Regions from separate parts of the Limibacillus halophilus genome, predicted to be linked through region 2. Evidence: predicted binding sites of a transcription regulator. Region 2 holds the regulator's gene; the other holds the start of a gene.
The links. The regulator LexA, encoded in region 2, represses DNA repair genes until DNA is damaged. The targets are predictions, from matches to a motif close to ATGTTCTANTTTGGTTC.

Region 1 (15,993 bases), on a different contig from region 2:
GGGTAGTGCCGGTAGACCTTGAAGAAACTCTGCCGCCGATACCCATCGTCATTGCACAGCGTGCCGATAGGACCGTCAATCCATTGGAGGCAACCTTCATGGATCATTGCAGGCAGGTATTTAGCGGGATACAGCCCGGATCATTGGTTCGGTAAGGTTTCTCTAAAGCTTCGATTTCCGATGTCTTGACCTCAAAACCCTTGGCGCCCAGTGAAGGGTTTGCCGGTTAAAAGCGTGACAAGGTGTCCCAGCATCAAAATGAAGCCAAGCAGTCCGATGAACTGTAATCCGGTGTAGGGAATCAGGCGCGGCTGGCCGGGCGGCGTCTCGCGGCGGGACATGAGGTTGCAGAACACCATAAAAACGCCAAATGCTGCCAGTGCCACAACGGTTGCGGTCAAACCCATTACAGGCCTTTCTCCTCTATCAGCCGTTGAGGCATCGCTCACTCAAGGGCTCGTAGTAATCGGGTGGTAATCCGGCCTCGGTGCGCGCAGATTCATTAAACGGCGGCTTCACCAGGCCGCGGAAATGAAGGCGTACAAGGCTTTGCCATGCGGCCTTCGGATCGGCCACGCCGCGCGTTTCACAAAGCCAGAGGAACCATCGTTTGCCAATCGCTACATGCCCGATTTCCTCATGGGCGATGATTTCCAGTACAGCGGCGCTGTCGTGGTCGCCTGCGTTGGTGAGCTTGGTGATCATGGCAGGCGTTACATCCAATCCACGCGCTTCCAGAACCATCGGCACGATGGCAAGGCGTGCGAGCAGGTCGTGGGCGGTTTCCTCGGCGGCTTGCCATAGCCCGTCGTGGGCCGCGAGGTCGCCATAGCCGCCCCCCAGATCGCCTAAGCGGCTTTGGAGCATTTGGAAGTGCTTGGCCTCGTCATTTGCCACGGCGACCCAATCGTCAAAGAAAGCGCGCGGCAGAGTTGTTGCCTCGGCAAAACGGGCAACCATGTCCCAGGCAAGATCGATTGCGTTCAACTCGATATGGGCGAGGGCATGCAAAAGCGCGAAGCGACCGACGGGCGCGGCAGTGATTTTTCGTCTGGGCACCTCGCGCGGCGGGCGCAGCGCGGGTGTGACCGGACGCGCAGGGCGGTCGGGTGCCCCCGCGGCGCCGACTTCGCCGATACTACCGGCACGCCACGCGGTCGCTAGGTCGCGGCTCGCCGCAGCCTTTGCGTCGGCATCTGCGGTGCGTAACACCGCACGAGCGCCCTCGGTTAACTGTTGCAAGCCCTTCAAACCTCTCGGGCGGCGGCCAGAACTTCCTCGACGTGCCCCGGCACCTTTACCTTACGCCAGATTGAGGCGATCTTGCCCTCGGCATCGATCAGGAAGGTGGCGCGGTCAATACCCATGTACTTTCGGCCGTACATGGATTTCTCGACCCAAGTGCCGTAAGCCTCGCATACGGAGCCGTCCTCGTCGCTTACCAGTGGAAAAGGCAGTTCGTACTTGGCCTTGAATTTATCGTGCTTGGCGACGGAATCCTTGGAGACACCGATCACCACCGCATCGATCCCAGTGAAGTCGGGCAGGCTGTCGCGAAACCCGCAGGCTTCTTTCGTGCAGCCCGGCGTATCGTCTTTAGGATAAAAATAGAGGACAACCGTCTTGCCCTTAAGTCCGGATAAACTGATGCTGCCGCCGCCATCGCTTGGCAAGGTGAAATCCGGTGCCTTATCTCCAACATTCAAGGACATTCGCTGACTTTCCTTCTTCCGTTTTCAGGTTTGAGTTTCCGGCACCAAAGCCTTTGCTGGGTCGCCGATGAATGACATGTAACTGGAAAGAACGAGATCGTTTGCTGCTTTCAACTTGTCTCTCAGGGCGTCAAAATCAAGCGCTCCGCCAGCCCGGGCAAGCACATCTTTCAGTCCCTGCGGTGCGGTCTCTTCGTCCAATTCCCCCTTCAAGGTCAGGCGCAGCAAGCTTTGAAGGGTTAATAGCAGGCCCCCGGCTTCACAAAGGTTTTCGGCGTCGGTCGGATCGAGAAAGCCAGCCTCCGCCAGTTTTCTCAAAGCCTCGGGGGTGTTGCCGGTCAGGATATCGGGCCGCTCGGCACAGTGGCGCAGCAGCAGGTACTGGGTGAGAAACTCCAAGTCAACGATCCCGCCGCGCCAATGTTTGATGCTCCAGGGAGTCTTGGCGGTATGTTCCTTGGCCATGCGCTCGCGCATCGAAGCGACGTCCGCCAGCAACCTGTCGTTGTCACGGGGAGCGGTCAATATTTCCCGGATCGTCTGAGATATGCGCTCGCCAAGTTCGGCATCTGCCGAAACCACGCGGGCACGGGTCAGGGCCATATGCTCCCATGTCCAGGCTTCGCTGGTCTGATAGCGCCGGAAGCCGTCAAGTGTTAGAGCCAGCGGTCCTTTGTTGCCCGATGGCCGCAAGCGCATATCGATCTCGTAGAGACGACCCTCGCCGGTCATGGCGGACACGGCGGTAATCAGGCGTTGGCCAAGACGCGCATAGTACTGGCTGGCTGCCAGCGGTTTTGCGCCGTCGGAGGGATGGTTGCTGTCAGCGTCGTAAAGGAAAACCAGGTCGAGGTCAGAGGTGGGTGTCATCTCTCTCGCGCCCAGTTTGCCCAGTGCTACAACGGCCATACCCGCCTGACTGGCGGTGCCGTGTTGTGTGGAAATCTGCCGGGCGACGGCATGGTGCAGGGCACCAATCGTTACCTCAGCGATGTCGCTCAGCGCTCGGGCCGCCTCTTCGTTGCCGCAGGCTTGTCGCAACAGTTGGACGCCCACCTGGAACTTGCGGTCATTTGCCCATTGCCGTGAAAGCTCCAGCACGTCTTCAAAATCTCGCGCCTGTTCCAAATGGCCGGAAAGTTCCGTTCTTAAGGCTTCCGTATCGGGCACGGCATCAAAGAAATCTCCCGATAGAACGGCGTCGAGCAATCCTGGCCGCCGACTGAGGTGCTCGGCTAGCAGGGGGGCGCTGCCCATAACCTCCGCCAGCAAATCAAGGAGCGAGGGATTGGCGTGGATCATTGAGAACAGCTGTACGCCTGCGGGCAAGCCCTGCATGAAGGCGTCAAATCGCAGTATCGATTCATCCGGGTCAGGGGTGTCCGCAAGCTCTTGTAGCAGTGTCGGCATGATTTCGGTGAGAATCTGCCGGGCGCGGGTCGCGCGCAGTGCCCGGTAGCGGCCATGGTGCCAACCTTTTACCAAATTGTAGACGCGCTCGCCGTCGGAAAAGCCCATGTCGGTCAAGGTCGTCATGGTGTCGGGGTCCGGCTCGCCGCCGGTAAAGACCAGATTCCCACGCTCCGCCAAATCGGCTGATTCTTCAAACAGCGCCGCGTAGTAGCGCTCAACGGTTTCCAAGATGGCAATCAAATGCCGACGAAATGCGGCGACTTCGTCAAAACCCAAGAAGGCCGCCACCTCCGCGAGTGCCTCTGGTTGAGTCGGAATGCTGTGAGTCTGCTGGTCCTCAATCATCTGAAGGCGATGCTCGATGCGTCTTAGCTCTCTGTACGCCTGGGTCATATCTTCAGCGGTCTTGGGTTCTATGCGCCGGTTTGCTGCCAGCAATTGCAGCCCCTCAAGCGTTTGCGATGTGCGTAACGTTGGATCGCGACCGCCGTAGATTAGCTGCTGGGTCTGGACGAAAAATTCGATCTCGCGTATCCCGCCGCGACCGAGCTTGATGTTGTGGCCCTCGACCGCGATTTCCTTGCCGCCCTTGGCCGCATGTATCTGGCGTTTGATCGAATGAATGTCCTGGATGGCCCAAAAGTCCAAGTTTCGACGCCAGACGAAGGGCCGAAGCGAACGCAGAAACTCGGCTCCCAGCTTGCGGTCGCCGGCGACGGTGCGCGCCTTGATCATGGCTGCCCGCTCCCAGTTCTGACCCAAGCTCTCATAGTAGGTTTCAGCAGCTAAGTAGGTCAGGGCAAGCGGCATGGCCGCCGGGTCGGGGCGCAGGCGAAAGTCGGTTCGGAAGACATACCCATCCGCCGTTCGCTCATCCATTATGCGTGCCACATCCCGCGTCAGCCGAACGAACAGATCCTGATGGTCGCGCTTTCCGGTCAGCGGCGCCTTTTGGGGGTCATAGATGGCAATCAAGTCTATATCGGAGGAATAGTTGAGCTCTTTCGCGCCTAACTTGCCCATTCCCAGGAGAAAGTAGCCGACGCTGGACAGAGGGTCTTCGCCTTCTTGAAACTCCAGTTCTCCACGCTGCGCAGCCTGACGCAGCAAGAAGGCGAGGGCGATATCCAGGGCCAGTTCAGCAAAATCGGACAGGGCTGCGGTTATGAGTTCCAACGGTTGCGCCGCCGTGATGTCAATCACCCCCACGGCCAGTGCCATCCGCCGCTTGGCCTGCCGAAGCGCACGCATCACGGCAACTTGATTTTCTGCCTGTCCCACCTCGTCAACCAGACGCGCATTCGACGCATCGAGCGCGGGCGGCCCCTTTTCGAAGAGCATCGCGGTGAAACCCGGGTCCGCGAGCGCGCAAGCGGAAAGATGCGGAGAATTGCCGAAAATCACCTCCAACAACAACCGGCTATCGGCTGACTCTACCAGGGTTTGCGCGGCGGCATGCCAGGGCTCGCCCTCGCTCCGTTGCAGGTTGTCCAGCCACTGTTCCAGGCAACGCTCCGCACGAGGACGGTTGCCCACAAGTAATTTGGTATTATCCTGCAAAAAAGCGCTGTGCATTGCGGCTCCCGTATATGGCATGGCAAGAGTGTGAAGGAAGCCCCTCAGGGTCAAGCCCGACGGTTGCTGTAATTCAAACCCGCGCAGGGATTCATACCGCAGATGATTCGCCATTCAACCAAGATCGTTGCGGAAATCATAATCGGCGCTTTGGTCATGGTGTTTTTCCTGGGCTTGGCATTGGTCTGGCGCTTGTCCGAAGGCCCCATCACGCTTTCCTTCATCACGCCTTATCTCGAGGATTCGCTTTCCGATCCGGGTCGTGGGATCGATGCAAGAATCTCGGACATGTCTTTGGCCTGGGATGAAGACTTGCGGCGTCCCGAGTTCCGTGCGTTCGGCATAAGCTTGCGGGATTCGGAAGGGGTTGCGATCCTCGAATTACCACGCGCCGACGTGCGTATAAGCCTGCCACTGCTTCTGGAGGGGCGGATCGCTGTGGAGCAGGTTGATGTGATTGGCATCAGCTTAAGCCTGGCGCGCACCGCAGAGGGGCGTGTCCGGCTCACATCTGCGGGTGTGAAAGGTGATGACCCTGCCTTGCCACAAACGGATTCCGGCGGACTCAACGAGTTGACGCTTGACGACTGGCTTGAAGAGGGCACCTCGTCCGACGACCAGGAACCGAGTGAGCCGTCGATTTTCTCAGCCCTGCGGCGTGTAAGAATTATCGGCGCAAGCTTGGTCATGAGCGACGAAAATTCGGGCCTGACGTGGCGCGCTCCGCAGGCCTACATCGATATGCGTCGGAACGATACAGGTATCGTGGCGGCGTTACGCCTGTCATTGGAAGTCGGACAGGACCTGGCGGAACTGACGGCCGATGCAAACTACGAACAGGAAACCGGTCGGATAGATGCGACGACTCGCTTCTCGGGTATTCATCCGGGCCGTCTTGCCGCTCTTCTGCCCTTTCGCGAACTCAAGGAATTGCAAGGCCTGGACCTGGAGCTGCGTGGCACGATGGTTGTCTCCCTGAACGCGGCTGGCACTATAACTCAGGCGGGGTTGGAGATAGACGGAGGCCCAGGCTTTATCACGGTGCCCGGCGTTGATATGACGGTGTTTCCGGTCCGCGGTGTGCGGCTGGAAGCAGGGGTCGATCTTTTGCGTGCGACCGTCAATTTGCGCCGCTTCGATATTTCCCTGGGACAAGGTGATAGCGGGCCCGAGCTCGCACTCTCCGGCGAGTTGCAAGGTCTGTCGGGTGACCTGTTCGGTCGTCAGGCGCGAGATCTCAGAACCAGACTGAAATTCACACTGGCAGGCATGGATGTTGAAGCACTGCCTTTGTACTGGCCGGAGGGCGTATCGCAAAACGGGCGTGATTGGGTGCTTGAAAATATTACCGCCGGAGATGTCGATAACTTAGTGGGGGAGGTCGCGCTCTTCGCGCCGTTAGGCAATTGGGACGAGTTGGTCCTGGAAAACCTCGATGGCACTTTCACGTTTGCCGGTGTCGATGCCCATTACCTGCGCCCCATGCCACCGGTGGTGGGTGTAGATGGTACGGCCACATTCTCGCCCCAGGGACTGGTGCTCGAGATGCAGGGGGGGACCTCAGGTGACATTGTGCTGGGCAGCGGCACTTTGGATATAACCGGCCTGAATGCCAAGGAACAATTTCTTGCGGTGGAGTTTACTGCAATTGGCCCGCTGCCAAGTGTGTTCTCTTTGTTGAATCACCCCCGCGTGGCCTTGATTGATAAACTCGGTCTGAACACGGAAGGTGCGGTCGGCAGTGTCTCGGCGCGAGCCCGGTTTGCGTTTCCGTTGTTGGCCGATCTGACCTTTGATGAAATGGATGTCTCGGCCCAGGGAGATCTGACCGACACGGGGTTGATCAAAGTGCTCCTTGGGCAGGACGTGACGGGTGCCAATGTAAAGCTCGATTTATCGAAGGACAGTATGTCGATTGCCGGAGAAGCCAGCCTTGCTGATGTCCCGCTTACATTCAAATGGCGTGAGAATTTCACGCCAGTAAAGGGAATTCGACGCCGTCTCGAAGGGACTGTGGCGACCGTGGGCCACGAAAAACTGCAGATTTTTGGGATTGCCAGCGCGCCTTACTTGACGGGGCCGTTCTCCGCGGACTTCCTCTATACAGAACAAGCTAAAGGCGAAGCCCAAGTAGATGTGAAGGCCTCGCTTACCTCCGCGACGATGGAGATCAGAGATCTCGGGAACTGGCGAAAAGCAGCGGGTGAGGAAGGGCAGGCAAGCTTTTCCTTGTCTCTTTTGAAGGGTACACCGCGAAGCCTTCAGAATATTCAGGTGACGGCGGGAACACTAAAATTATCCGGCGACGCTCAGTTCAACGCAGAGGGCCGCGATATCGCTCAAGCGCGATTGAGTGCGCTAGCGTTTGGCGAGCAAGCCTTGCGGGATGTGGAAATTACACGTGGTCCTAAGCGCTTGACGGTATCCGTAGCGGGGGGAAGCCTGGACGCTCGACCGTTTCTGAAAAGTGATGAGGATGAGGATACCGCCGCTACCGAACCGGATGACACACACCTGACTCTGACGCTGCGTAACATCGAGCGATTGCGCTTTGGCGATGAAAGCTATCTGGAAAACGGACATCTTGAATTGGAGCGCGTGAAGGAAGGCTGGCGCCGTTTCCTCCTGCGTGGCCGGATTCCCAAGCAGCTTCGCAGTTCTGTCGTGGACGGGCAGGAGCGCTCCCCCGAGGTGGAGGTTTCCTATGCGCCTGCAACGGACGGGCGGCAGGTGCTCGAGATGGCCGCCGCCGACGCTGGCGGATTGTTTCGGAGCCTGGATTTTTTCGACACAATGGATGGGGGGCTGTTGCGGATCAATGGCTCACGGGAAGGGATTGCACGCACCAATCCGCTACGGGGCAATATTGAGATCAAGGATTTCAAGCTAATCGATGCGCCGGTGTTGGCAAAATTGCTGACGGTCGCTTCGCTGACGGGGATCGTCAATGTCCTTAGCGGCGAGGGGATTGAGTTCAAGAGGGCTAAGGGCGATTTCGAGGCCGTCGAAGGGCGTATATCCAGTGATCTGCTGCGTATTTACGGTTCGGCGTTGGGGCTGACGGCGCAGGGCAGTGTCGATATCGATCAAAACCTCGCCGACCTGCGCGGCACCGTTGTGCCCGCATACGCGGTCAATCAGGTGCTGGGCGCAATTCCCTTGTTGGGAGATATCCTGACTGGCGGAGAAGGCGAGGGCGTTTTTGCCGTTACCTACACGATGACCGGTCCGCTGGATGACCCAGTGGTTGCCGTCAATCCGCTGGCGGCCTTGGCGCCCGGCTTTCTGCGTGGTCTTTTCGATGTGGGAAACGGCAACAGCGACACGGATCGTCCCAGGGCAATTCCCGAAGAGGTGGATCGGTAAGGCTAAGGGCGGGTGATGTACTTGAAGACACCCTCGCCTTGACCGATCAGACGACCCAGCGCGTCGGTGACCTCGCAGCTTGCGTAGAAGATTGATCGGCCTCCTCCCTTGCGAACGGCGCGGGCCGTCAACTTGGCGCCCGCTTCTGCGGTGCTGATGAACTGGCAGGTGAGCGAGAGGGTAAATGCGCGCAACGACTGTTCCGGTTCATCACGGTAGCATCCGCTGTACCCGCAGGCCGTGTCGATCAGGGTGGTCAGCATGCCGCCGTGCATGACGCCACTGCGGTTCAGATGCTGGTGTCTGACCAAGAGCGAGACTTCCGCTTCATCCTGCCGCCAGGCGGTCAGGTGATAATCGGTCAAATCGGCGAAGCCACCGCGCACCCGGTTCGGGTCTGCTATGGCTGAGGGTGTTTGCTGTGCATTGCTCATGATCTCCCAGAGACTGCCCAATTGGATTGGCCCTGTCCATAAGCCGCAGGCCTTCTTGACCGCCGCAGCGTTCTACCCTAAAAAGAACATAACAAGAACATTGGTGTGGAAATGATAAGAGCTTCAAAGGAAAATAAGAAAATACAAGAGCTTAGAATGAAAATTCTTCACCTTGAAGGGGGAGGATGCTCTTCCAGCAAGCGCCTGAAGTTTGGTCTGAAAGCTTTGGATCGACTGCTACCGGAAAGGGGGTTGCCGCTTGCGGCCCTGCATCTCTTCGAGCCTTGCAGGCGGGAATGGGATGACGGTGTCGCGAGCGCTTTTGCAACCTCTTTGGTGCGATTGTTCCTGCAAGAAAGCAATCGGCAAGGACCGCTCTTTTGGGTCACGCGACATGACGACCTCTATGGCGCCGGTTTGCTGCCCTTCGGTGTGAAGCCAACCGACCTTCTGGTTGTTCGCGCTGCTGGAGATGCCGAGGTCTTCTGGTGCCTTGAGGAAGCTTTGACGGATAGCAGCCCGGCCTTGGTGTTAGGCGAGATTGGCAAGTTGGGGCGCATTGCCGCCCGTCGCTTGCAGTTGGCGGCGGAAGCAAGCGGTATCCCTTGTTTTTTGCTGCTGCGGTCTTTCACGCCGCCGCCCGAGCAAAAGGGCAGCGGTGCTTTCAGCCATTGGCGCTTGGCGCCTGCGCCCAGCACCGCTGGTGCTGCGGGGCAATCCAGCCGCACCGATAATCGTTTGTTGGGACGGCCGCGCTGGCAGGTCGAGTTGCTGCATTGCCGGGGTGGGCGCCGGGGGGACTGCCTCATGGAGTGGAACGATGAAACGTGTGCTTTCTCTATGGCTGCCCCGCTTCGCGACGGAGCGCTACCACCTGTCTCCGGCGCGGAACTGGGAAGGGCAACACAGGCTTCCTGAGGCCCCCTTTGCCCTAACCGAGAACGAGCGCGGGCTACTGCGCCTATCGGCAGTGGATAGACGAGCCGAGGCTCAGGGTCTGACGCCGGGCCTGCCTTTGACCCAAGCGCGGGCGCTGCTACCTGGTCTTGTTACGCTCGCGCATGATCGGGGTGCCGAGAAACGTCGCCTGGAGAAGCTGGCGGATTGGTTGGAGCGCTACAGTCCCTGGGTCGCTCTGGATGAAAGTAATGAGGGGGCCGCGGGCTCGGCGGCTTGTTGGCTCGACATCAGCGGTTGCGCGCATCTGTTCGGTGGTGAAGCCATGATGGGCCGGGACCTCTTGCATCGCCTGGAGGGTTGGGGTCTGACGGTCCGATTGGGGCTTGCCGATACGCCGGGAGCAGCCTGGGCCGTGGCACGCTTTGCGACTGCCGCAGGAGAGCCGTTGCGGATTGTCCCGGCGGACGGGCAGCGCGCCGCCTTGGCGTCTCTGCCGATTGCAGCCTTACGACTGCAGGAGGCGGAGGTGGAATTGTTGGGGCGGTTCGGCCTGTTGCAGATCGGTCAGCTTTACGAGCTGCCGCCCGCCGGGCTGGCGCCGCGTCTGGGGGGAGCCGTGCAGCGACGCCTGCGGCAAGCTTTGGGGGCGATGGCTGAGCCTTTGTCGCCACGCCGCGCGCCGCTGCGCTTCGAGGCCCGGCTCGGGTTTTCGGAGCCGGTCGCCGCCGTGGACGATCTCGCCGCAGCGGTGGAGAAGCTGCTCCAGGAACTCTGCAGAACCTTGCAGCAAGCGGACCAGGGCGCGCGCCGTTTGCTTCTAGTTCTGCACAGGGTCGATGCCAGTCGGCAGGAGATCCAAATCGGCGTTAGCAAGGCGAACCGTGATCCAGAGCATCTCGGCCGTTTGCTGGCGGACCGGCAAGAGTCTTTCGATCCGGGTTATGGGGTCGAGGTCATGACCCTCGCAGCGGGGGTGACGGAGCCCCTGAGCGCCGAGCAGATGACCCTGGCGGACAGAAGGAAAGCGGACCGGGGTGAGACTGGCGGGCTGCTTGACCGCCTTCTGAACCGCCTTGGCACAGGGCGCGTCTACAGTCTGGAGCAACGACCGTCTCATTGGCCTGAAGCGGCCCAGGTTAAGAGAGAGCCCACGGAGAAAGGAGACCTTCCCAACGCTTGGAGAAGCACGTTTGATGGGCAGAATCCTGCGGGTTTACGCCCGTTACGCTTGCTACCGCGTCCCGAGCCGATCGAGACGCTTGCTTTGCTGCCGGATCATCCACCCGTGCGCTTTGTGTGGCGGCGGGTCACACACCTGGTGGCGCGGGCTGAAGGCCCCGAGCGTCTGTTGGGCGCCTGGTGGGAACGACCGCTAACGAACGAAAATGCGGCCAGGGATGCGGCCAGGGAGGCAGGCGAACCCGCAAGGCTGCCGCAGCGCGATTATTACCGTGTCGAAGATCAGGAAGGTCGGCGATTCTGGCTGTTTCGCGATGGCGGCGATTGGTTCTTGCATGGGCTTTTCGGTTGAACGGAGGCGGAATGGGATGACAGCCTTTGCCGAGCTACAGGTGACGACCAATTATTCCTTCCTGCGGGGCGCGTCCCATGCTGAGGAATTGGCAACGGCGGCCGCAGCCATGGGCTTGCGGGCAATCGGTGTGGCGGATCGCAATTCGTTGGCCGGAGTGGTGCGCGCCCATGTTGCCGCCCGGCAGGCCGGAATAGGTTTGTTGGTGGGCGCGCGGTTAGTTCTGCGCGATGGCTTGGAGATCATCTGCTATCCCAGAGATCGAGCGGCTTATGGGCGCTTGTGCGACTTGTTGACCAGAGGCAAGCGGCGTGCCGGAAAGGGAGACTGTGAACTTCATCGGAGCGACTTGGAGGCATTGGGAGGGGGGCAGTTTCTGATCGTTCAGCCGCCGCGCCGACCAGGGGGGGATTTTCAGCCTTGGCTAGCGGGTTTGGCGGCCAGCCATCCGGGGGAGGTTTTTTTGGCCGCCTTCCGCCACTACCACGCCGGGGAGCTGCGGCGGCTGGCGGAGCTGGCGAGACTGGCCGAGAATAGTGATTGCCCGCTGCTGGCAAGTAACGATGTGGCTTACCATGAGCCCGCCCGCAAATTGCTGCTGGACGTTCTGACCTGTATCCGCGAGGGCTGCCGGATCGAGGCTTCGGGCTTTCGCCTGGAAGCTAATGCGGAACGCCATCTGAAATCTCCGGAGGAGATGGCGCGCCTCTTCGTCGACTATCCCGAAGCCCTGACCCACAGTCTGGATATTGTCGCGGGCGTAGATTTCTCCCTCGATGATCTACGCTACGAATACCCCGAGGAGATCGCGCCCGATGGAACTTCACCCGGCACGCGACTGGCGCAGCTTGCCTGGAACGGTGCGGCGCGGCGGTACCCAGGCGGTGTGCCAGACAAGGTTCGCGCGCAGATCGTGCATGAGCTGGAACTGATCGCCGGGCTTGGTTACGAGCCTTATTTTCTGACCGTTTATGAGTTGGTTCGTTTCGCGCGGGAGCGCGGCATCCTCTGTCAGGGACGGGGCTCGGCGGCTAATTCGGCGGTCTGCTATTGCTTGGGGGTCACTGCAGTCGACCCGTCGCGGTTAGATCTTCTGTTCGAGCGTTTCATGAGCAGTGAGCGCGGCGAGCCGCCCGACATCGATGTGGACTTCGAGCACGAGCGTCGCGAAGAGGTTATCCAGCATATCTATGAAACCTACGGACGGGATCGCGCGGGTCTCACGGCGACGGTGATCCGCTACCGCAGCAGAGGGGCGCTGCGCGACGTCGGCAAGGTCATGGGGCTTTCCAGCGACACCCTGGGCGCCTTGGCGGGTAATATCTGGGGTTGGAGCCGTGAGGAAGTGCCGACGGCGGGCTTGCGCGCGGCCGGATTGGACCCGGATGCACCCCGCCTGCGGCAAACCTTGGAGATCGTGCGGGCCTTGATCGGCTTTCCCCGCCATCTGTCGCAGCACGTCGGTGGCTTCGTGATGACGCGGGGGCCCTTGCGGGAACTGGTGCCGATCGAGAACGCGGCAATGGCCGATCGGACGGTCATCGAATGGGACAAGGACGATCTTGATGCGCTCGGTATCCTGAAGGTGGATGTGTTGGCGCTTGGCATGTTGACTTGTCTGCGAAAGGGTTTTGACCTGCTGGCCTGTCACAAGGGATTGCACCACAATCTGGCCAGCGTCCCGGTTGAGGACAGCAAGGTTTACGACATGCTCTGCCGGGCGGATAGCATTGGTGTCTTCCAGGTGGAGAGTCGGGCTCAGATGAGCATGCTGCCCCGGCTCAAACCGCGCGACTTCTATGACCTGGTGGTGGAGGTGGCCATTGTGCGGCCAGGGCCGATTCAAGGGGATATGGTACATCCTTATCTGCGTCGGCGAAGCGGCGCGGAAAAGGTCTGCTATCCCTCGGATGCGCTGCGTGCGGTGCTGGAGAAGACCCTGGGTGTACCACTGTTCCAAGAGCAAGCCATGAAGATTGCCATTGTCGCCGCCGGGTTCACGCCCGCCGAGGCGGACCAACTGCGTCGGGCCATGGCCACTTTCAAGAACACCGGCACCATCCATAAGTTCCGCGAAAAGATGGTGCATGGCATGGTAGAGCGCGGGTATGACGAGGATTTCGCCGAGCGTTGTTTTCGGCAGATTGAAGGTTTCGGAACTTACGGGTTTCCGGAAAGCCATGCGGCTTCTTTCGCGCTGCTGGTGTACGTCTCCGCCTGGATGAAGTGTCACCATCCAGAGGTTTTCGCCGCAGCCCTGTTGAACAGTCAACCGATGGGTTTCTATGCGCCGGCGCAGATTGTGCGCGACGCCCGTGAGCATGGCGTCGAGGTGCTGCCCGTGGACGTTAATCACAGCGATTGGGATTACGGTTTGGAGCCGGGATCGCGCGGGACGTTGGCGCTGCGCATCGGACTGCGTCAGATCAAGGGCTTGGCCGAAGCGGAGGCCAAGCGCCTGGTTTCGGTGCGGGGCAATGGTTACCCGGATATCGTAACGCTGTGGCGCCGCGCCCGCTTGTCCAACCGTACGCTGGAGGTGTTGGCCCGCGCCGATGCTTTCGCTTCGCTTGAGCGCGACCGGCGTCAGGCTTTGTGGGAGATAAAGGGTCTGCCCGACGCCAATCCCTTACCACTTTTTGCCGCCGCGCAAGAGGAGGAGAGGGGGCCTGAGCCGGTTGTGACGTTGCCCGACCTGGCACCCGGTCAGCAGGTGGTGGAGGACTACCTCAGCCTGCGCCTTAGCCTGCGTGCCCATCCGCTATCGTTTCTGCGGGCTCGGCTTGAACGCGAGGGATGGCGAGACAGTCGTGCGCTCAAGGATTCGCCGGACGGATGCCGACTCGGGTTGGCGGGATTGGTTCTGGTGCGCCAGCGTCCCGGAACGGCCAGAGGCGTTATCTTCGCGACCCTGGAGGATGAGTGGGGTGTGGCCAATATCGTGATCTGGCCAGACCTTTTTGAAAAGCAACGCGCCGTGGTGATGAAGTCGAGCTTGTTGGCGGTGCAGGGGCGGCTCCAGAAGGAAGGGCTCGTTATCCATCTTATCGCCGATCAACTCTATGACCTGAGCCCCCGTCTGGCTGAATTGGAGATGCCCGCGACGGCCTTTGCCGGGGCATCTGGTCGGGCAGATGAAGCCCGGCATCCGACACAGGATCGGAGGCAAGCGCGCCATCCAGCGCTCCACCGGTCCCGGGATTTTCATTAAGAGCCTCTAAAAACCCTGGAAAACTGCGGTATTGATTCAACCCCCTTGCTCATCTCGCCGTTAACCTTTAGCTTTTTCCGCGCTTGGAAGAGCGGCATCTCAGAAGCTAGCCAAACGAGCAAAACGAGAAGCTAAACGGAGCGCCTGATAAGCAGGCATACTCTGAGGTAACAACGGGGGATACCCCTTTTAACAAGGGAAACGCTGCAACGGTCCGCCTTCCTTAGCGTTGCCGCGTTTATTGGTTCGAATGCAGGAAATTCTCAGACACGTTCGTGCCTGGGTCGATCGCCAGTTTCCCGAAAGGGAAATTTATTTGCGTGCCGAAGGCAGAGTCCGATTTCTTCGGGTTTCGCCGCGGCAGCAGAAACTGGCGACGGGCTTGGCGATTTGCTTAGCAGGTTGGGGACTCGCAGCGACGGTAACGGCTGTTGTTTCTCCCGTCATCATAAGCGAGCAGCAAACGGAAATTAACAAGCGCGACCAGGCTTACGTATCGCTCTTGAACGAGATTGACCAGTACTACGATCAATACACCAACATCCTGGGCGGTCTGGAAGACAACCAGTCGATGCTGCAGGATATTCTTTCCGGTCAGGCCGAAGGCGTAAATCTGGCTGACATTCAGGCCCGGCTTAATCGCAGTGAGGGCGATCACGCAAAGGTTGTCGTGGCGCGCGACGCGCTCGAAAACAAGCTGGCTTCATTCGAATCCAGCCTGCGCCAGATCGCTGAGCAGAACGTGACCCTGGAAACCCAGGTCACCTCCATGAAAAGCGTGCTGGATTCAACAAAGGCCGAGCGCGAAGAAGTTGTGAAAGCCCGGGAAACTTTGCTTGGTCAGCTCACCGAGACTCAGGAACGCCTGACTCGTGAGAAGCTGACGAAGCAAAAGCTTCAGGCAAATCTGGAAGACATATCCGAGGATGTCGTGATCGGCGATGCCGAACGTCAAGCCTTGATTGAAAAGCGCTTCAGTCTCGAAGCGGAAATCGCCGCGCTTGAAACGCGTCAGCGAGGCGCGGAAACCCGCCAGACCCAGCTAGAGCAGATCATTATCAACCTGCAGGAATCTCTTGATGATTCCCGTGATATGCGGGCTCAGTTGTCCAGGGAGCGCGATGAACTGAAACTACAGGTCGTGAGCCTGGAAGAGACTCTGTCGGCCTATGAGCAACGCCAACTCGATCTGGTAGCGAAGCTTACCGAACGCACGCTCAGCAGCATCGGTGACATCGAAAAAGCCGTTGCGATGACGGGTGTGGAAGTCGACAAGCTTTTGAACCGCGTGAACGATGCACCGGAGGGCGAGCTTGGCATGGGTGGTCCGTTCGTACCGTTGGTAGGGCCGGAACTGGATCAGGACAACTCTTTCCAAACAGCGCTGGCACTACTGGACCTGCACCTGCGGCGCTGGGAGGGGCTGCGAACCATCGCAACCGCATTGCCTCTGACACCGCCGATGGATAGCTACGAGTTGAACAGTAACTATGGTCCGCGTAAGGACCCGAAGAACGGCAAGCGGGCGCAGCATTACGGTATCGACCTTGGTGCGCCGACGGGAACACCGGTATTCGCACCTGCACCAGGCAAGGTGGTAAAAGCCGGATGGTTTGGAAATTATGGCCGTTATATAGAAATTGATCATGGTTTCGGTGTTACAACACGTTATGCGCACCTCAAACGGATAGAGGTGAAACGCGGTGAAACCATTGATTTCCGGCAACCGATTGGTGCCGTAGGGTCGTCTGGACGAAGCACTGGACCGCACCTGCACTACGAGATCCGCATCGATGGCAACCCGCTCAACCCGGATAACTTTCTGGAGGCAGGTAGGCATGTTTTCAAAGG
Region 2 (15,993 bases):
TTTGCCGCGACGGTTGAGCCCAATATCATTCGGTTGGAGCAAAATCGCGTCGATCTCGTTTTTGAGATCGACGAAGGGCCCAAGACAACAATCAGCGCCATTAACTTCATCGGTAACAAAGCATTCTCGGACGGTTCGCTGCGTTCGGAGGTTCTGTCCGATGAGTACAGTTTCTGGAATTTTCTGACGACGACAGATACCTATGATCCGGATCGTCTCCAGTTTGATGAACAGTTGCTTTCAGACTTCTACAAGGACGAAGGATACGCCGACTTTAAAGTACTCTCGACGTCTGCCGAACTGACGCCGGAGCGCGACAGCTTCATCATTACTTTCGTTTTGCAAGAAGGCGAAAGGTATCGCTATGGCAGCATTGATGTCGCGACGACTCTTCGCAATCTAGATGTCGAGGCTGTACAGGAAGCTATCCTCACAGAAGAAGGCGAATGGTATAGCGCCAAAGAAGTCAGCGATACGGTCAGCAACCTATCAGATCAGGTGGGGACGTTAGGATTTGCCTTCGTCGATATCACACCGCGCGTCGAACGCGATCTTGAGAACAAGCTGATCAATCTTGTTTACGAGATCAACGAGGGTCCAAAGGTTTTTGTCGAGCGTATCGACATATCCGGCAACACCCGGACACTTGACCGCGTAATCCGGCGTGAGTTTCAGGTCGTAGAAGGCGATGCCTTCAACGCGACAAAAATTCGTCGGTCCCGTGACCGGATTCGCAACCTCGGATTCTTTGAGACGGTAGAGGTGGATTCTCAGCCGGGAACAACACCGGATCGCACCGTCATTGATGTGGAAGTTACGGAGCAGTCCACCGGGGAGTTTAGTTTTGGCGCTGGATTTTCAACGTCGCTCGGTCCCATTGGTCAGGTTGGCGTTCGTGAACGCAATCTGCTGGGTAAGGGACAAGATTTGCAGATCAACCTTTTGATAGCAGGGTCCCGGTCTCAGATCGACCTGAGCTTCACGGAGCCTTACTTCCTGGATCGTAACTTGGCTGCGGGCTTCGATTTGTTCCGGGTCACGACCCAGCAAGACGAAAGCTCTTTTGACGAAGAGCGCACGGGCGGCGGTGTGCGCGCGGGTTATAATTTAAGCAACGATTTGCGCCAGCTTTGGGACTACACGCTGACGGTTCGCAAAATTACCGACGTCGATTCCACAGCTTCCACGGCCATCAAGGCGGAAGAAGGAGAGACAGTAAAATCTTCGTTGGAGCACAGCCTGCGTTATTCGACGATCAGCAATCGGCTTTCACCAACCGATGGCGTCAACGTCACGTTTGCAACCGAGTTGGCGGGCCTAGGTGGCACGGAGTATTTCGTCAAGAATCGGGTTGATGCGAACTACTATATTCCGGCTGCGGAAGATGTAGTGATCCGTCTTGGTGCCCAAGCGGGTAACATTACCTCATTGCATGATGATACGAGCGTCAGCGATCGTTTCTTTGTTGGTGGTGCAACGTTCCGTGGCTTTGCGATCGGTGGCGTCGGTCCGCGTGACACCAATACCGATGATTCGCTGGGCGCTGAGAACTTCGCGGTCGGCACGATTGAGGCGACGTTCCCGTTGGGGTTGCCGGAATCGATCGGTATCAAGGGACGGTTATTCACAGACTTCGGCACAGCATTTGATACGCCCAGCATCACAGGCGCAAACATTGCCGATGAGTCCAGTCTTCGTGCGTCCGTTGGATTCGGGTTTTCCTGGTCATCTCCTCTTGGCCCATTGGCGATCGACTTCGGTTTCCCTGTGGTTAAGGAAGATTTCGACGACACCAGCATCCTTTACTTTAGCCTCGGCACGCAGTTTTAGTGGCCATGCGCCGTTTGGATAATTGAGTGAAACGCCTGCTTCTTAGCGCTCTTTTGTTGCTGTCTCTGACGACAGGGAGCACCTTTGGGGCTGACAAGACATCAGGAGACACCACGGGCAGCAGTCCTAGCTACCTGGTTGCCGACCTGCAGCAGATTTTACGAGAAGCTTCGGCCGTTCGAGCGCTTCAGGTTGAAATGGAACAACGCAGGCGAGCGTTACAGGTTCGGATCCGTGAGCAGGAAGAAGAACTTCGGGACGATGAAAGGCTTTTGGTGGAACGCCGCAGTTCGTTGACGAACGATGAGTTCGCAGCAGAGCGGGCAACATTCGAGGCGAAAGTGGCCTCGGTTCAGAAGAGTATCCAGGGATCGAAGCTTGATTTGGACCGGCTCTATGCTAACGCCATGGCTGGTATTCAGGAATCTCTGATTGTCGTTATTCGCCAAATCGCTGAAGAACGAAATGCCGACTTGGTATTATCGAAATCCACCGTTGTGATCGTGCGTCCAGCATTGGAAATCACGGACGAAGCTTTAGGTCGTTTGAACAAATCTCTTCCTGCTGTAACCTTGCCTGAGTAAATCAAAGGCAGGAATTAGAACGGATGCCAGATCCGCGTTTCTTCGATCGTAGAGGGCCCTTCGCACTCGCTGAACTTGCAGAGATCACGCAAGGCGAGTTGGTGGGCGATGAAGCCTTGTTGATTCACGATGTGGCGCCTATAGCGCGCGCGGCCAAAGGCGAGTTGACCTTCCTGGATAACAAACGTTATTCGGCAATGCTTGCAACCAGCGCAGCATCTGCCTGCGTTCTAACGCCTCAACAAGGCGAGAGGGCCCCAGCGGGAATGGCAAAAATACTGACAGCCCGCCCTTATCATGCCTACGCAAAAATCGCCGCTCACTTCTATCCGGAGCCACCCGTGGTGCCCGGTCGGCATCACACCGCTGTCATTCATGAAGGCGCGATAGTTGGTGAGGGGTGCAGTATCGGGCCCTACGTGGTTGTGGAAGAGGGCGTCGAGATCGGTGAAGGCTGCGAAATAGGCCCTTACTGTTATTTTGGGCGTAGTGTCGTCATCGGCTCGGCATGTCGGATTGGGGCTAGCGTATCCATTTCGCATAGTATTGTTGGTGAGCGGGTTACCATCCACCCCGGCGCGCGAATCGGACAGCGAGGGTTCGGATTTGCGACCGGCGCAGATGGGTTTTTAGATATTCCCCAACTCGGTCGCGTGTTGATCCAAGATGATTGTGAAATCGGCGCCAATGTCACGATTGATCGTGGAGCAGGGCCGGATACAGTCGTCGGCGCAAATACAAAGATCGATAATCTTGTGCAACTTGGGCATAACGTCGACATTGGAAGAAATTGCATCCTGGTCGCTCAATCAGGTGTGGCAGGAAGCACCAAACTTGGTAATTTTGTCTCTCTGGGTGCCCAAGCAGGGGTTGCAGGGCATCTGGAGATGGGGGATGGGGCGACACTGGCCGCTAAGTCTGGTTTGATGGCAGACGTACCGGCAGGTCAGACCGTGGGCGGCCTGCCGGCGATGCCTTTGCGGGAATATTTCAAGCTTGTCGCACTTTGGAAAAGACAATTGCGTGGTAAGGACAAATAGGAATGGTCGGAAACCCATTGGGAGCGCGTGCAGATAAAGGGAACGTGGATATTTTAGGAATCATGGAAATGATTCCGCATCGTTATCCATTTTTGATGATCGACCGGGTCGTTGAGATTCAACCAGACGTATCTGCCGTGGGGATAAAGAATGTAACAATAAACGAGCCCTACTTTGCGGGGCACTTTCCACGTCAACCTGTAATGCCGGGTGTCCTTTTGGTAGAGGCGATGGCCCAAACGGCTGCCGTACTGGTGGTGGAGACCTTGGAGGGAGAGGCAGCTGGCAAGCTGGTTTATTTTATGACGATTGCCAACGCTCGTTTTCGCAAGCCCGTCGTGCCTGGTGATCAGGTCCGGATTCTGGTCCGTAAGACTAAGAACCGTGGCAACGTTTGGCGTTTCAAAGGCGAGGCTCAGGTAGAAGGGCGGAATGTGGCTGAAGCCGAGTTTTCGGCGATGATTATGGATCATTGATGGCCAAGCTACACCCGTCATCTATCGTGGAGCCCGGTGCGACGCTGGGCGATGGTGTAGAAATTGGCCCGTTTTGCCACGTCGGAAGCGATGTCGTTATTGGTGATAACTGCCGACTGATTAGTCATGTTTCCATTATGGGTCGAACCCGTATTGCTTCGCATTGCACGCTGTACCCGTTTTCCTCAATCGGGCACATACCGCAGGACCTGAAGTATGCGGGCGAACCTTCGGAGTTGGTCATCGGTGAGCGTACGGTGATCCGGGAGCAGGTTACCATCAACACCGGTACCCTTGGTGGCGGAATGATCACAAGTGTGGGCGCCGATTGTTTGCTGATGGTTGGCGTTCATGTTGCGCATGACTGCCAAATTGGTGACCGAGTGATTTTGGCCAACAACGTTACTCTGGCAGGGCATGTGCATGTCGGCGAGGGAGCCGTGATCGGGGGGCTCTCGGCGGTCTTACAGTTTGTCAGGATCGGCAAAGGGGCCATGATTGGCGGGATGTCGGGGGTAGAACAGGACGTCATCCCCTTCGGACTTGTTAAGGGAGACCGGGCGGCCCTAGTCGGCTTGAACTTAATCGGATTGAAACGCAGTTCGATGCCGAGCCAAGAGTTGGGCCAGCTTCGGTCAATTTACGATTCTCTGTTCGGCCCGATAGGGGAGCCATTATCGGAGCGGGCCGCACGTCTACGCGAGCTAGCTGAATACGGTCCGGCGGGGAAGGCCCTGATAGAATTCGTCCTGGAGCCATCGCAGCATGGAATCTGCCGACCCGACTAATCAGAAAGCGCCAGGGATTCTTGGGATCCTAGCAGGCAGCGGCGACCTTCCTCGGCAAGTTGCTCTGGAGGCCCAAAGGCGTGGGTACGGTGTTCTGGTCGTTGCCTTTGAGGGGCAAACCGATCCTGAAGCAGTTGAAGGTTTCAGCCATTTTTGGACGCAACTTGGGGCGGCCGGTGAAATTCTCGCTCGCTTGCATAGCGCCAAGGTGAGAGACGTCGTGTTGGTGGGGCCAATCCGGCGTCCCGGATTTTCTGCTCTTGCACTCGATAAACGTGCCCGCAAAGCGCTGATGAGGGCTGGAAAGTCCGTTTTTGGCGATGATGGGCTTCTCGGCGGAATTGTCCGTCTGTTGGAGGAAGAAGAGGGATTCAGGGTGCTTGGCCCAGAGCAGTTTCTGGCCAGGACCCAGCCGGTTGTTGTCGGTGTCTTAGGGCGCCACGCGCCGGATGATCTTGCGCGACAGGATATTGAGCGCGGCCTTTTAATTGCCAGGGCCTTGGGTCGGCTTGATGTCGGTCAGTCTGTCGTCGTTCAACAGGGCCTGGTTTTGGGTGTCGAGGCAATCGAGGGGACGGATTGCCTGTTGGATCGGGTGAGGGAGCTTAAAAGGCCCGGTCCTGGGGGGGTGCTGATCAAAGTCGCTAAGCCACAGCAGGAGATGCGCGTTGATATGCCCACGGTTGGTCCTGAAACCTTGCGTAGGATCATTGAAAGTGGCCTGGACGGCGTCGCGTTGGAAGCGGGACGGACACTGCTCTTGGAGCCGGAGAAGACGATTGAGTTTGCGGACGAGAGAGGTTGCTTCATAGTCGGTGTAACAGGCAATGAATTCTGACACGGTAAAGGTCTTTGTGTTCGCGGGTGAGCCTTCCGGCGACCAGTTAGGCGCTGCCGTAATGAAGGATCTTGCCGGCAAACTTAACGGGCGGATTCTATTCGCCGGTGTTGGGGGGCCGGCTATGGAGGATCAGGGTCTTCAAAGCCTGTTCCCAATGCATGATCTATCCGTGATGGGGTTGGTAGAAGTACTGGGTCATCTGCCGCGCTTGACCCGGAGAATGCAAGAAACCATCGATGCAGCGGTCTCTTTCCAGCCGGATTTATTCCTTTCGATAGATAGTCCATCCTTTTCGTTGCGCGTCGCAGAACGGCTAAGGAAAAGGCACCCAGATGGTTCGTTGCCCCTTGTTCATCTAGTTGCGCCCAGCGTATGGGCGTGGAAAGCATGGCGAGCGAAGGCGATGGCGGGGTACCTTGATCATCTCCTGACGCTCCTTCCCTTTGAGCCGCCCTACTTTCAACGTCATGGACTGCCTGCCACTTTCGTCGGGCACCCTGCGGCACATCTATCGGCGGATGCGCCAACCAAAGCCGCGGCAATGCGAACGCTTGGTTTGGCAGAAGAGCCGAATTTCCCGGTTCTATGCTTGCTACCCGGCAGCCGCCGAATGGAGATCGCGCGGCTCCTTCCTTTGTTCAAACAAACCCTTGGGTTTGTATTGCCAGAAGTGGCAAATCTGAAGGTTCTATTGCCGACAGTTCCGGCCGTTTCGAGCCACGTCCGTGAGGAGGTTGCAAAATGGCCCTGGCAGGTGACCGTGCTCGATGGGGACCAATTGAAGCGGGCAGCTTTTACCATCAGCGACGTGGCCCTGGCGGCGTCCGGTACCGTTGCTGTTGAACTGGCTGCGGCTAAAGTGCCGGCGATCATAACTTACAAAGTAAATGCAGTTTCGGCGTTCTTTGCTCGCCGAATGCTGAAGGTTCGTTATGTAAGCCTGGTTAATTTGATAATGGAGCGCGAAATACAGCCCGAGTTTATACAAGATCGTGCCCGGCCGGATCTCCTTGCTTCAGCAATCCTACAATACCTTGGCGACGGATCCGCCTGTGCACGCCAGATCGCAGCACTGGAACCGGCGCTCGCCCTGATGCAAGGTCCAACGGGAAACCCGGCGGGGCTTGCCGGTGAGGTATTGCAGAAACTGCTGGGCGAATCGGTAGAAAAAAAGCGGCTTCACATTGGATGAAACCGCTTTTTTGTTGGATAATTCAAAAGTTTATCGTTTGTCGATTGGTTTGTAGGGCCGTTCGGCGTAGCCCGTATAGAGCTGCCGAGGGCGGCTGATTCTCTGGTTGGGATCTTCAATCATTTCCTTCCACTGGGCGACCCATCCGACAGTGCGGGCGAGCGCAAAGAGGACAGTGAACATGGTCGTGGGGAATCCCATCGCCTTAAGAATGATGCCCGAATAGAAGTCAACGTTCGGGAAGAGTTTCTTCGAGACGAAATAATCGTCTTCCAGTGCGATCTTCTCCAACTCCATGGCGAGTTCTAAAAGCGGGTCGTCAACGCCCAGCTCCGAAAGAACCTCATGGCAGGATTTCTGCATTACCTTGGCGCGTGGATCGTAGTTCTTGTAGACCCGGTGGCCAAAACCCATCAGCCGGAAGGGGTCATCCTTGTCTTTTGCGCGCTTGATGAACTCGTGGATGCGGTCCTTATGACCAATCTCCTGGAGCATCAGTAGAACGGCCTCGTTTGCTCCACCATGCGCCGGTCCCCAGAGAGACGCTATGCCTGCTGCAATGCAGGCAAAGGGATTGGCGCCCGAAGAGCCAGCGATCCGAACCGTGGAAGTCGAAGCATTCTGCTCGTGGTCTGCATGAAGGATGAAAATACGGTCCATGGCCCGAGCAAGCGTGGGGCTGACTTTGTATTCCTCAGCAGGGACCCCGAAAGTCATTTGCAGGAAGTTCTCGGCGTAGTTGAGGCTGTTCCGCGGATACATAAAAGGCTGGCCGACCGAATACTTGTACGCCCAGGCGGCAATGGTCGGCATTTTGGCAATCAGGCGATGGCTGGCGATCATCCGCTGGTGTGGGTCACCAATGTCCGTGCTGTCGTGATAGAAGGATGAGAGGGCGCCGACGACCCCAACCATGATGGCCATCGGGTGCGCGTCTCGACGGAACCCCCGAAAGAAATAGTTGAGCTGTTCGTGAACCATCGTGTGATAAGTGATGGCTTTTTCGAACGCCAGCTTCTCAGAACGGGAGGGAAGCTCGCCATGCAACAACAGGTAGGAAACATCCATGAAATCACTGTGTTCGGCAAGATCTTCGATCCGGTAACCGCGGTGCAGCAGTATGCCTTCGTCGCCATCGATATAGGTAATCTTGGATTCACAGCTACCGGTTGAGGTAAATCCCGGGTCGAATGTGAAGTGTTCGGTGTCGCCATAGAGCTTGCGTACGTCGACCACGCTCGGCCCAAGAGTTCCTTCCATAACCGGGAGGTCCCAGCTCTTGCCGCTGGAATTGTCGGTGAGGGTCATATGTTTTTTTTCTGTCATCTCCCGATCCTCTTTGGTTTGGTCATTATTTAGATGCAGCGCAGCATAGAGCTAAAGTATTGGTGGATCAATTCACAGCGCGTTCATCAGCCAGAACAATCGTCGGTATCTCTCGCAAGCGCAGCAGGGTTTCATCGCGCCCTAGAATCGCCATGACCTCGAAAATACCTGGCGATACGTTTGTTCCGGTCAGCGCGGCACGCAACGGTTGGGCAACGTTACCAAGCTTCATATCGTGTGAGTCGGCATAGGCTTTCACTGTGCTCTCGCAAGCCTCTTCGCTCCATGCTTTCAAGTCTTCCAGCAGTGGCAAGAGCTCCTCTATCGTGGATTTACCCTGATGGTCGAGAATTTTCCCTGCCTTTTGTGAGAGGCTGTCCGGCCGCTTCACGTAGAAAAGCGCCGTCTCTGCGAGATGGTTCAGATTCTTTGCTCGCTGCTTGAGTCCGTTCATACCTTTAATCAAACGCTCGTTGTCATCCTGGCTTAGCGTCGCACCCAGTGTTTTCTCAAGCCGTGGGGCAATCAAACTTACAAGCCTGTGATCGTCGCTGTTCTTTAGGTAGTGCGCATTCAAGCTATCGAGTTTTGCGAAATCGAACCTTGAAGCCGAGCGGCCAACGGCGCCTAATTCAAACCAAGCCACAGCCTGTTCAGTAGTGATGATCTCGTCATCGCCATGGCCCCAACCCAAACGCAGCAGGTAGTTCCGCATGGCCTCGGGCAGGTACCCCAGGTCGCGATAGGCTTCGACCCCGAGCGCGCCGTGTCGTTTGGAAAGTTTTGCGCCATCAGGGCCGTGTATGAGGGGAATGTGCGCAAAAGCAGGAACCTGCCAACCCATCGCTCGGTAAAGCTGCGTTTGCCTGAAGGCATTGGTCAGATGGTCATCCCCACGGATAACATGAGTGATTCCCATATCATGGTCATCCACCACGACAGACAGCATGTAGGTCGGCGTTCCGTCGGCGCGCAGCATCACCATGTCATCAAGTTGGGCGTTCATGACCGTCACAGCGCCTTGGACGTGGTCCTCAATCACGGTTTCGCCCTCTTGTGGCGCCTTTAGACGAATGACAGGTTGCACCCCTGCGGGTGCATCGGCGGGGTCCCGATCACGCCAGCGGCCGTCATAGCGGACTGGTAGTCCCTTGGCCCGCTGCTCGCTTCGCATGGCGTCCAACTCTTCCGGCGAGGCATAGCAGCGATAGGCTAATCCCTTTGCAAGGAGTTCCTCCACAACCGCTGCATGGCGACCGGCGCGCTCGAACTGGTAGACAACATCTTCGTCCCAATCGAGACCTAGCCACTGTAAACCCTCAAGGATTGCTGCGATCGCCTCCGGCGTGGATCGTTGCCGATCGGTGTCTTCGATGCGAAGGCGAAACGTTCCACCATGGTGGCGGGCATACAACCAGTTAAACAAAGCTGTGCGTGCGCCACCAATGTGAAGGAATCCGGTGGGTGAGGGTGCGAAGCGGGTTACAATGGTCATGGCTGTCCAGCGTTTTCCTGTTGCAAGGCGGGAGGTCGTCAGGATGGATGGGGCTCTTACCACATATTACGTACCTTATGCCATCCTTGGGCATTGGATAACTCTCTCCAATGGAGGTTGTCAGGCTGTTGTCGGGTCGTCATTCTTAGTTCCAACCGATGCCCCGATTGGGATTTTCGGAACGGTGATCGCTAAAACGAAATCGAAGTAAAGCGGCGACGCCGGCTATCGTTGGGGGGCGAGCGATTTGGGCGCAAGACGCTGTTCAGTGTGCGGGTTCCTGGCTCGCGCGTTTGCGGGAAATTTTTTGGAAGAACGAAGCCGATGGATCCTTTGGGTGCCAGGCTTTTTCGGCACTGGCGTGGGCATTTACTTTTCGCTCTCAAAAGAACCTGCATTAATGCCGCTCGCCACGGTATCGCTTCTGGCTTGGATCGTAGTTCTGCTGTGCAAAGGCCGCGGTGTCCTTTGGCCGTTTTTGCTGGTCGCCCTGATTGCCTCAGGCTTGACCACCGCAAAGATCCGCACCGATCTTCTTGATGTTGGAGCGTTGAAACGCAAGGTCGGCCCGGTCGAACTTTCCGGCAGGGTCATCTCGGTAGAGGCGAGAGAAATGGGCGCCCGGATCGTCCTGGAAGACCTCAAAGGGCCGGAATTACCAGTCTCTGAATTGCCGACACGCATCAGGATTTCACTTCGGGACGGATGGCAGGAAATCCGTCCCGGATACCGTGTCACGGTGCTGACCATGTTGCTGCCACCAGCACGTCCTGCCTTTCCCGGCGGCTTCGACTTCGCTCGCAATGCCTACTTCCAAGGTATTGGCGCTGTCGGCTTTTCCTTTGGCAAGCCGTTGCTGGTCGCGCGGGCTCATGGGGGCGACAACCACACCGATTTGGCGATCTGGTTGGCCACGGCTCGACAATCACTTTCTGCGCGAGTCCGGGGAGTACTCCCCGGTGACACAGGCGCGCTGGCCGCCGCTCTAATGACCGGTGATCGGGGGGCTATTTCGCCGGAAAGCACACAAGCCATGCGCGACGCAGGGTTAGCACATCTTCTGGCTATTTCCGGTCTGCATCTAGGGTTGATCGCTGGTTTGGTGTTTGGCGGTCTTCGTGCGTTGTTCGCGCTTTTGCCGTTCTTTGCCCTTAGAGCACCGATCAAAAAGATCGCTGCGGTTGCCGCAGCACCGGTGGCTTTCTCCTATCTCCTACTTGTTGGGTCTTCAATCCCTGCGGAACGAGCATTCATCATGGTTCTGCTGGCGCTTGTAGCAGTGCTTATTGACCGATCTCCGATTTCATTGAGACTGGTTGGCGCTGCCGCGTTAGTGGTACTTTTTTTGCGACCGGAGAGTCTGGTTTCGGCGTCATTTCAGCTTTCTTTTGCCGCTGTGGTAGCGCTAATCGCTGTATTCGAAAAGCCGGAGGGTCGTCAGGTTAGGGCGACCAGGCAGCCGGGGTTGTCAGCACTCGGGGTGCCCATCCGTTATCTTGCGGTCCTCAGCATTACATCGGTTGTGGCGATAGTGGCGACAACCCCCTTCGCATTACACCATTTTGGTCGCTTCGCTGTGTACGGTCTTCTTGCCAACCTAATCGCTGTGCCGTTGATGGCATTTGGCATAATGCCACTGGTGCTGCTTGCTCTATTACTGGCGCCGTTCACTGCAGACGCTTGGATACTGAAGCTGATGGCCATCCTCTTGGAGCTATTGCTTACAGTCGCTCACTATGTTGCCAGCTTGCCAGGCGCCGTCGTGAAGATACCCAGTTTGCCGACCCTGCCTTTGGTCGTGATCGCCGTGGCTGGGCTTTGGTTGTGTATCTGGCGCAGGCCGTGGCGCTACATCGCACTACCAATCATCCTTTTGAGTCTTGGCGCGCCGCTGTCTCGCACTCCTCCTGACATTATCATTGACGAGTCCGCCGATCTGGTTGCACTGCGCGGCCCGAATGGTCACTACGGCTTCTCCACTCTCAGACGCCAAACTTTCGAGCGGCAAATCTGGATGGAGGCGCTTGGCAGCCAATCCGTTTTCGCCTGGGATGAAAAGGGTGATCGTAACGATTGGCTGAGCTGCGATGGATTGGGGTGTCTCTATCGCAAGGATGGATGGCCGGTCGCAATTTCCTTTGACGGGCGTGGATTGGAGGAGGACTGCCGGCGCGCGGCTCTGGTCATAAGCCTGGAGCCGGTTCGTAGCGCACACTGCGACGATATTCCCAGCGACCGGCTTTTCGACCGCTTTGATTTCTGGAGGAACGGTACGCACGCCTTTTGGTTGGATGCCCAGCGCGCATCAGTCACATATCGAACCGTCGAAAGCCTGCGCGGACTGCGTCCTTGGAGCGGTGGTCCGGATTAGAGTGATTGTGCTGGTTCGTGATACTAACTGCAGTACACCACTCAATAGCGCCTTAACAGCCCCACGAGTTTGCCTTGAACTTGAACGCGGTCGGGCGGGAAGATTCGGGTTTCATAACTCTTGTTGGCTGGTTCCAATGCGATTGACTGGCCGCGCCTTCTGATACGTTTCAAGGTGACCTCGCCATCATCGACCAAGGCTACGACGATCGCGCCGTTCTCTGCTGTTTCACACCTTTCGATGATCACCGTATCGCCGTCGAAGATACCAGCCTCGATCATCGAATCGCCCTCAACCTCCAGCGCATAGTATTCCGCGCGATTGCCCAACATGGTTGCTGGGACATCGACGAAGTTGCTGGTATCGCGCAAAGCTTCAATCGGCGTACCTGCCGCGATTCGGCCGTACAATGGTAGTTGGCGATTGCTGCCGTCACCCGCCAGTGAGGGCAGGCGTTGTACGCGTCCGAACACACCATGAATGACATTTGTATCATGGCCAAGGTCATGTGACTGATCATGGTCTTCCGGCAAACGCAGTACTTCAATTGCGCGGGCCCTATGGGCAAGCCGCCGAATAAAGCCACGTTCCTCCAATCCGCTGATCAAACGGTGAATGCCAGACTTGGATTTGAGACCCAGCGCGTCCTTCATTTCATCGAAGGAGGGGGAAACGCCATTCTCGGATAGATGACCGTGAATGTAGAGTAGTAGTTCCCGTTGTTTCCGCGTCAACATCGCGCATTCCCCGTTCAGGCAAGACAAGAACAAAATAGAAACGTTATAAATGTTCTAGTTTAGTTCCATTGCGCCGGTCAAGCATTTTTATGACTGTTGCGAGTCGTGAGCCAAAGGGTGTGCGCGCTTCATGGCCGGGGCAGGCGAAGGAAGGAGCAGGTCTCACCGGCCTTGGCCGCTCTGGCCTGCGGGCGGCGTATGATCAAGGCATCCGCGTGTTGTAGCGTTGCCAGCATCGAACTGTCCTGCCGTTCGAAAACTTTGAGCTTTGGGCCATTTCCGTCAGGTTCGACAAAAAGAGCGCGCAGGTAATCCTGGCGTCGATCATTCTCTTTCAAATCATGCTCGAGCAATCCCGTTTCCTCGCTTAGGGCAATATCGGGAGCGCCCAAGAGCTTGGCCATAATCGGCAGCAAGAAAAGATATCCGCATACGAGGCTGGAAACCGGGTTGCCGGGCAAGCCCAGTACGGGTAATTCAGGCCATCTGCCAAACATCAGCGGTTTGCCGGGACGCATCGCTATCTTCCAGAAATCAAGCGATAGATCGGACCGCTGCAGGGCCGACTGAACGAGATCATGTTTGCCGACGGAAGCCCCGCCTGTCGTAATCAACAGATCGCAGCCGCGCGCGCGGTCACGTAAATTATCCAGAGCGTCTTCCCGGTCCGCCGCGATACCCAAATTGACCGCGACGCCGCCAGCCTGCTCGATCAAGGCTGCCAGCGCCAAGACGTTGGAGCTGACAATCTGATTTTCCCGAATAGGATCGCCTGGCATCACGACTTCATCGCCCGTTGCCAGAAGTGCGATCCGTGGGCGTCTGCGAAGCGGCAGCCATGGCCTGTTCATGGCGGCGGCAAGACCGATTTCACGGGCACCAAGGCGCGTGCCGGCCCTGAGCTTGACCTCACCCTCCCGAAAGTCCAATCCGGCGCGCCTTACATAGGCGCCGCGTTTTGCGGTCTCCAGGATCGTGACTTCGTCTTCCGCCGCCTCAGTGTCCTCCTGGATGACCACGCTATCGGCGCCTGGCGGGACGGGGGCGCCGGTAAAGATACGCGCCGCTTCTCCGGCAGCCAACGCTTGCGGTGGCAGGCTCCCGGCCGGAATCTCCATTGTAACCTTCAATGTTGTAGGCACGTGAAGTACATCGCTTGCGCGCACTGCGTAACCATCCATTGCGGATACGTCCATGGGGGGTTGGGTACGGCGAGACTCCAGATCATCAGCCAAGACCCTGCCCAGACTGTCGGAAAGTGTGACTATTTCCGCGGGGGTAGTCGCAAACTCCTTGAGAATGCGCGCCTGTGCTTCTTCAACAGAAATCATTAAGACGCCTCATAAGTACCAGATTTTCCGCCAGATTTGTGAACTAGCCTTATATCACTAATGATCATGGCCTTATCCACGGCCTTGCACATGTCGTAGACGGTCAGACAAGCCACACTGACGGCGGTCAGCGCTTCCATTTCGACGCCGGTTTGTCCGACTAGCTTGCAGGTTGCCGTTACATCGATTGCCTGTTTTTCTTCGTTGAGTGTTAGGTCTACCTTCACGGAACTGAGGCTCAAAGGGTGGCAAAGCGGAATAAGATCCGGTGTTCGCTTCGCCCCCATAATTCCGGCGAGACGAGCAACTGACAGGACATCGCCTTTTTTCATTCCGCCGCCGCGCACAAGTTCAAAGGTTGCGGGCGCCATGACGATAGATCCTCGTGCGGTGGCGCTTCGTTCTGTCGCGGCCTTACCGGACACATCGACCATGATTGCCTTACCATCACTATCAAAATGCGTGAAATCACTCATGATTCAGGCGCTTTCGGAGAGGGACTGGGGCACCAGCGCCCGGGTTGCCGCTATAACGTCAGGTTGGCGCATCAAAGATTCGCCGATCAAGAACGCGGTGGCTCCGACAGCAGTCATGCGGTTCAGGTCTTGTGTGCTGTAAAGCCCGCTTTCACATATCAAATACCTGTCACTCGGCACGTTTGGGGCCAGCTGCTCCGTCGTTGCGAGATCAACCTCCAGTGTTTTGAGGTTTCGGTTGTTAATACCAATCAGCGGCGATTGTAACGCCAAGGCGCGGTCCAGTTCGGTGCGATCATGAACCTCAAGCAGGACATCCATGCCAAATTCGATGGCTGTCGTTTCCAGTTCCTCGGCCTGAGCGTCTTCCAGAGCAGCCATTATCAGCAGGACGCAATCTGCGCCCAACGCGCGCGATTCGACGATCTGATAAGGGTCGAGCATGAAATCTTTGCGGAGCGCCGGGAGATTTGTAGCCCTCCGCGCTTCCTCAAGGTAATGATCAGCGCCTTGGAAATAGGGTTCGTCGGTCAGCACCGAAAGGCAGGTTGCGCCACCCTCCTCATAAGCTTTTGCCAACGAACAGGGATCGAAGTCGGCCCGGATAAGCCCTTTGGAGGGAGAGGCTTTCTTAATTTCACAAATCAACCCGTAACCATGCGTCGTCGCCGCCTTGGCGAGAGCCTTTGCAAACCCCCGAGGTGCTGGATGGGCCTTTGCCTTCGCTTCCAAGAAAGCCAGGCTGTTTTGGGCCTTCATTGCCGCAATATGCTTGGTTTTATCAGCGCAAATCTTTGTCAGTACGTCGCTCACTCGGCGCCCTCCCGGCTTATTTCCGCCATCTGCTTGAGAACGGCTGCGGCTTTGCCGCTATCGATAGCGGCCGCGGCCTTCGTAGCACCCAACTTGAGATCGTCGACCTTTCCGGCAACGAGGAGTGCCGCTGCGCTACCGAGGAGGACGGTATCCCGGTAGGCGCTCTTCTCGCCAGCGAGTAAGGAGGAGAGGGCTTTCGCGTTCTCTTCTCCGGTTCCACCAAGAATAGTTTCCAGCGGGCTACGTGATAAGCCCGCGTCTTCTGGTGTGACTTGGAATTCGCGGATTTTGCCGTCCTTGAGTTCCGCAACCTGGGTCGGCCCGGTGATCGAGATCTCGTCGAGGCCGGAATCACCATGAACAACCCATGCGGCCTCGCTCCCAAGTTCCCGTAGAACTTGCGCCAATGGCAGGACCCAATCGGGTGAGAATACGCCAATTACTTGGCGTTTCACGCCCGCCGGGTTGCAGAGTGGACCGAGCAGATTAAAGATCGTCCGCGTCCCCAATTCAGCCCGTGATGGGCCAACGTGCCGCATGGCACTGTGATAACGCGGCGCTGCGAGAAATGCCGTTCCTGCCTGCTTGAGTGCCTTTTCAACCTTAGTCTTGTCTGCATCGATGTTGACGCCCAATGCCGTCAGCACATCGGAGGCACCGCTCTTCGATGACGCAGCCCGATTTCCGTGC

Region 1: a site for LexA is predicted at 8,585-8,601, ahead of FHR98_RS03665 (ImuA family protein). Genes of this name have one in related genera too.

What each region holds. Positions count from the first base shown of each region.
Region 1 is NZ_JACHXA010000002.1:105,853-121,845, reverse strand. Features, by position in the region: gene FHR98_RS03700 (LysR family transcriptional regulator) at 1-155, shown strand, start outside; gene FHR98_RS03695 (hypothetical protein) at 192-407, opposite strand; gene FHR98_RS03690 (ferritin-like domain-containing protein) at 427-1,242, opposite strand; gene bcp (thioredoxin-dependent thiol peroxidase) at 1,248-1,712, opposite strand; gene FHR98_RS03680 (bifunctional [glutamine synthetase] adenylyltransferase/[glutamine synthetase]-adenylyl-L-tyrosine phosphorylase) at 1,737-4,700, opposite strand; gene FHR98_RS03675 (YhdP family protein) at 4,803-8,066, shown strand; gene FHR98_RS03670 (PaaI family thioesterase) at 8,069-8,500, opposite strand; gene FHR98_RS03665 (ImuA family protein) at 8,657-9,418, shown strand; gene FHR98_RS03660 (Y-family DNA polymerase) at 9,321-10,931, shown strand; gene FHR98_RS03655 (error-prone DNA polymerase) at 10,948-14,142, shown strand; gene FHR98_RS03650 (peptidoglycan DD-metalloendopeptidase family protein) at 14,393-15,993, shown strand, end outside.
Region 2 is NZ_JACHXA010000005.1:221,041-237,033, forward strand. Features, by position in the region: gene bamA (outer membrane protein assembly factor BamA) at 1-1,830, shown strand, start outside; gene FHR98_RS10820 (OmpH/Skp family outer membrane protein) at 1,857-2,414, shown strand; gene lpxD (UDP-3-O-(3-hydroxymyristoyl)glucosamine N-acyltransferase) at 2,438-3,454, shown strand; gene fabZ (3-hydroxyacyl-ACP dehydratase FabZ) at 3,457-3,930, shown strand; gene lpxA (acyl-ACP--UDP-N-acetylglucosamine O-acyltransferase) at 3,930-4,718, shown strand; gene FHR98_RS10840 (LpxI family protein) at 4,696-5,556, shown strand; gene lpxB (lipid-A-disaccharide synthase) at 5,546-6,751, shown strand; gene FHR98_RS10850 (citrate synthase) at 6,782-8,077, opposite strand; gene gltX (glutamate--tRNA ligase) at 8,145-9,572, opposite strand; gene FHR98_RS10860 (ComEC/Rec2 family competence protein) at 9,973-11,943, shown strand; gene lexA (transcriptional repressor LexA) at 11,985-12,680, opposite strand; gene FHR98_RS10870 (molybdopterin molybdotransferase MoeA) at 12,809-14,011, opposite strand; gene moaC (cyclic pyranopterin monophosphate synthase MoaC) at 14,011-14,487, opposite strand; gene trpC (indole-3-glycerol phosphate synthase TrpC) at 14,491-15,300, opposite strand; gene trpD (anthranilate phosphoribosyltransferase) at 15,297-15,993, opposite strand, start outside.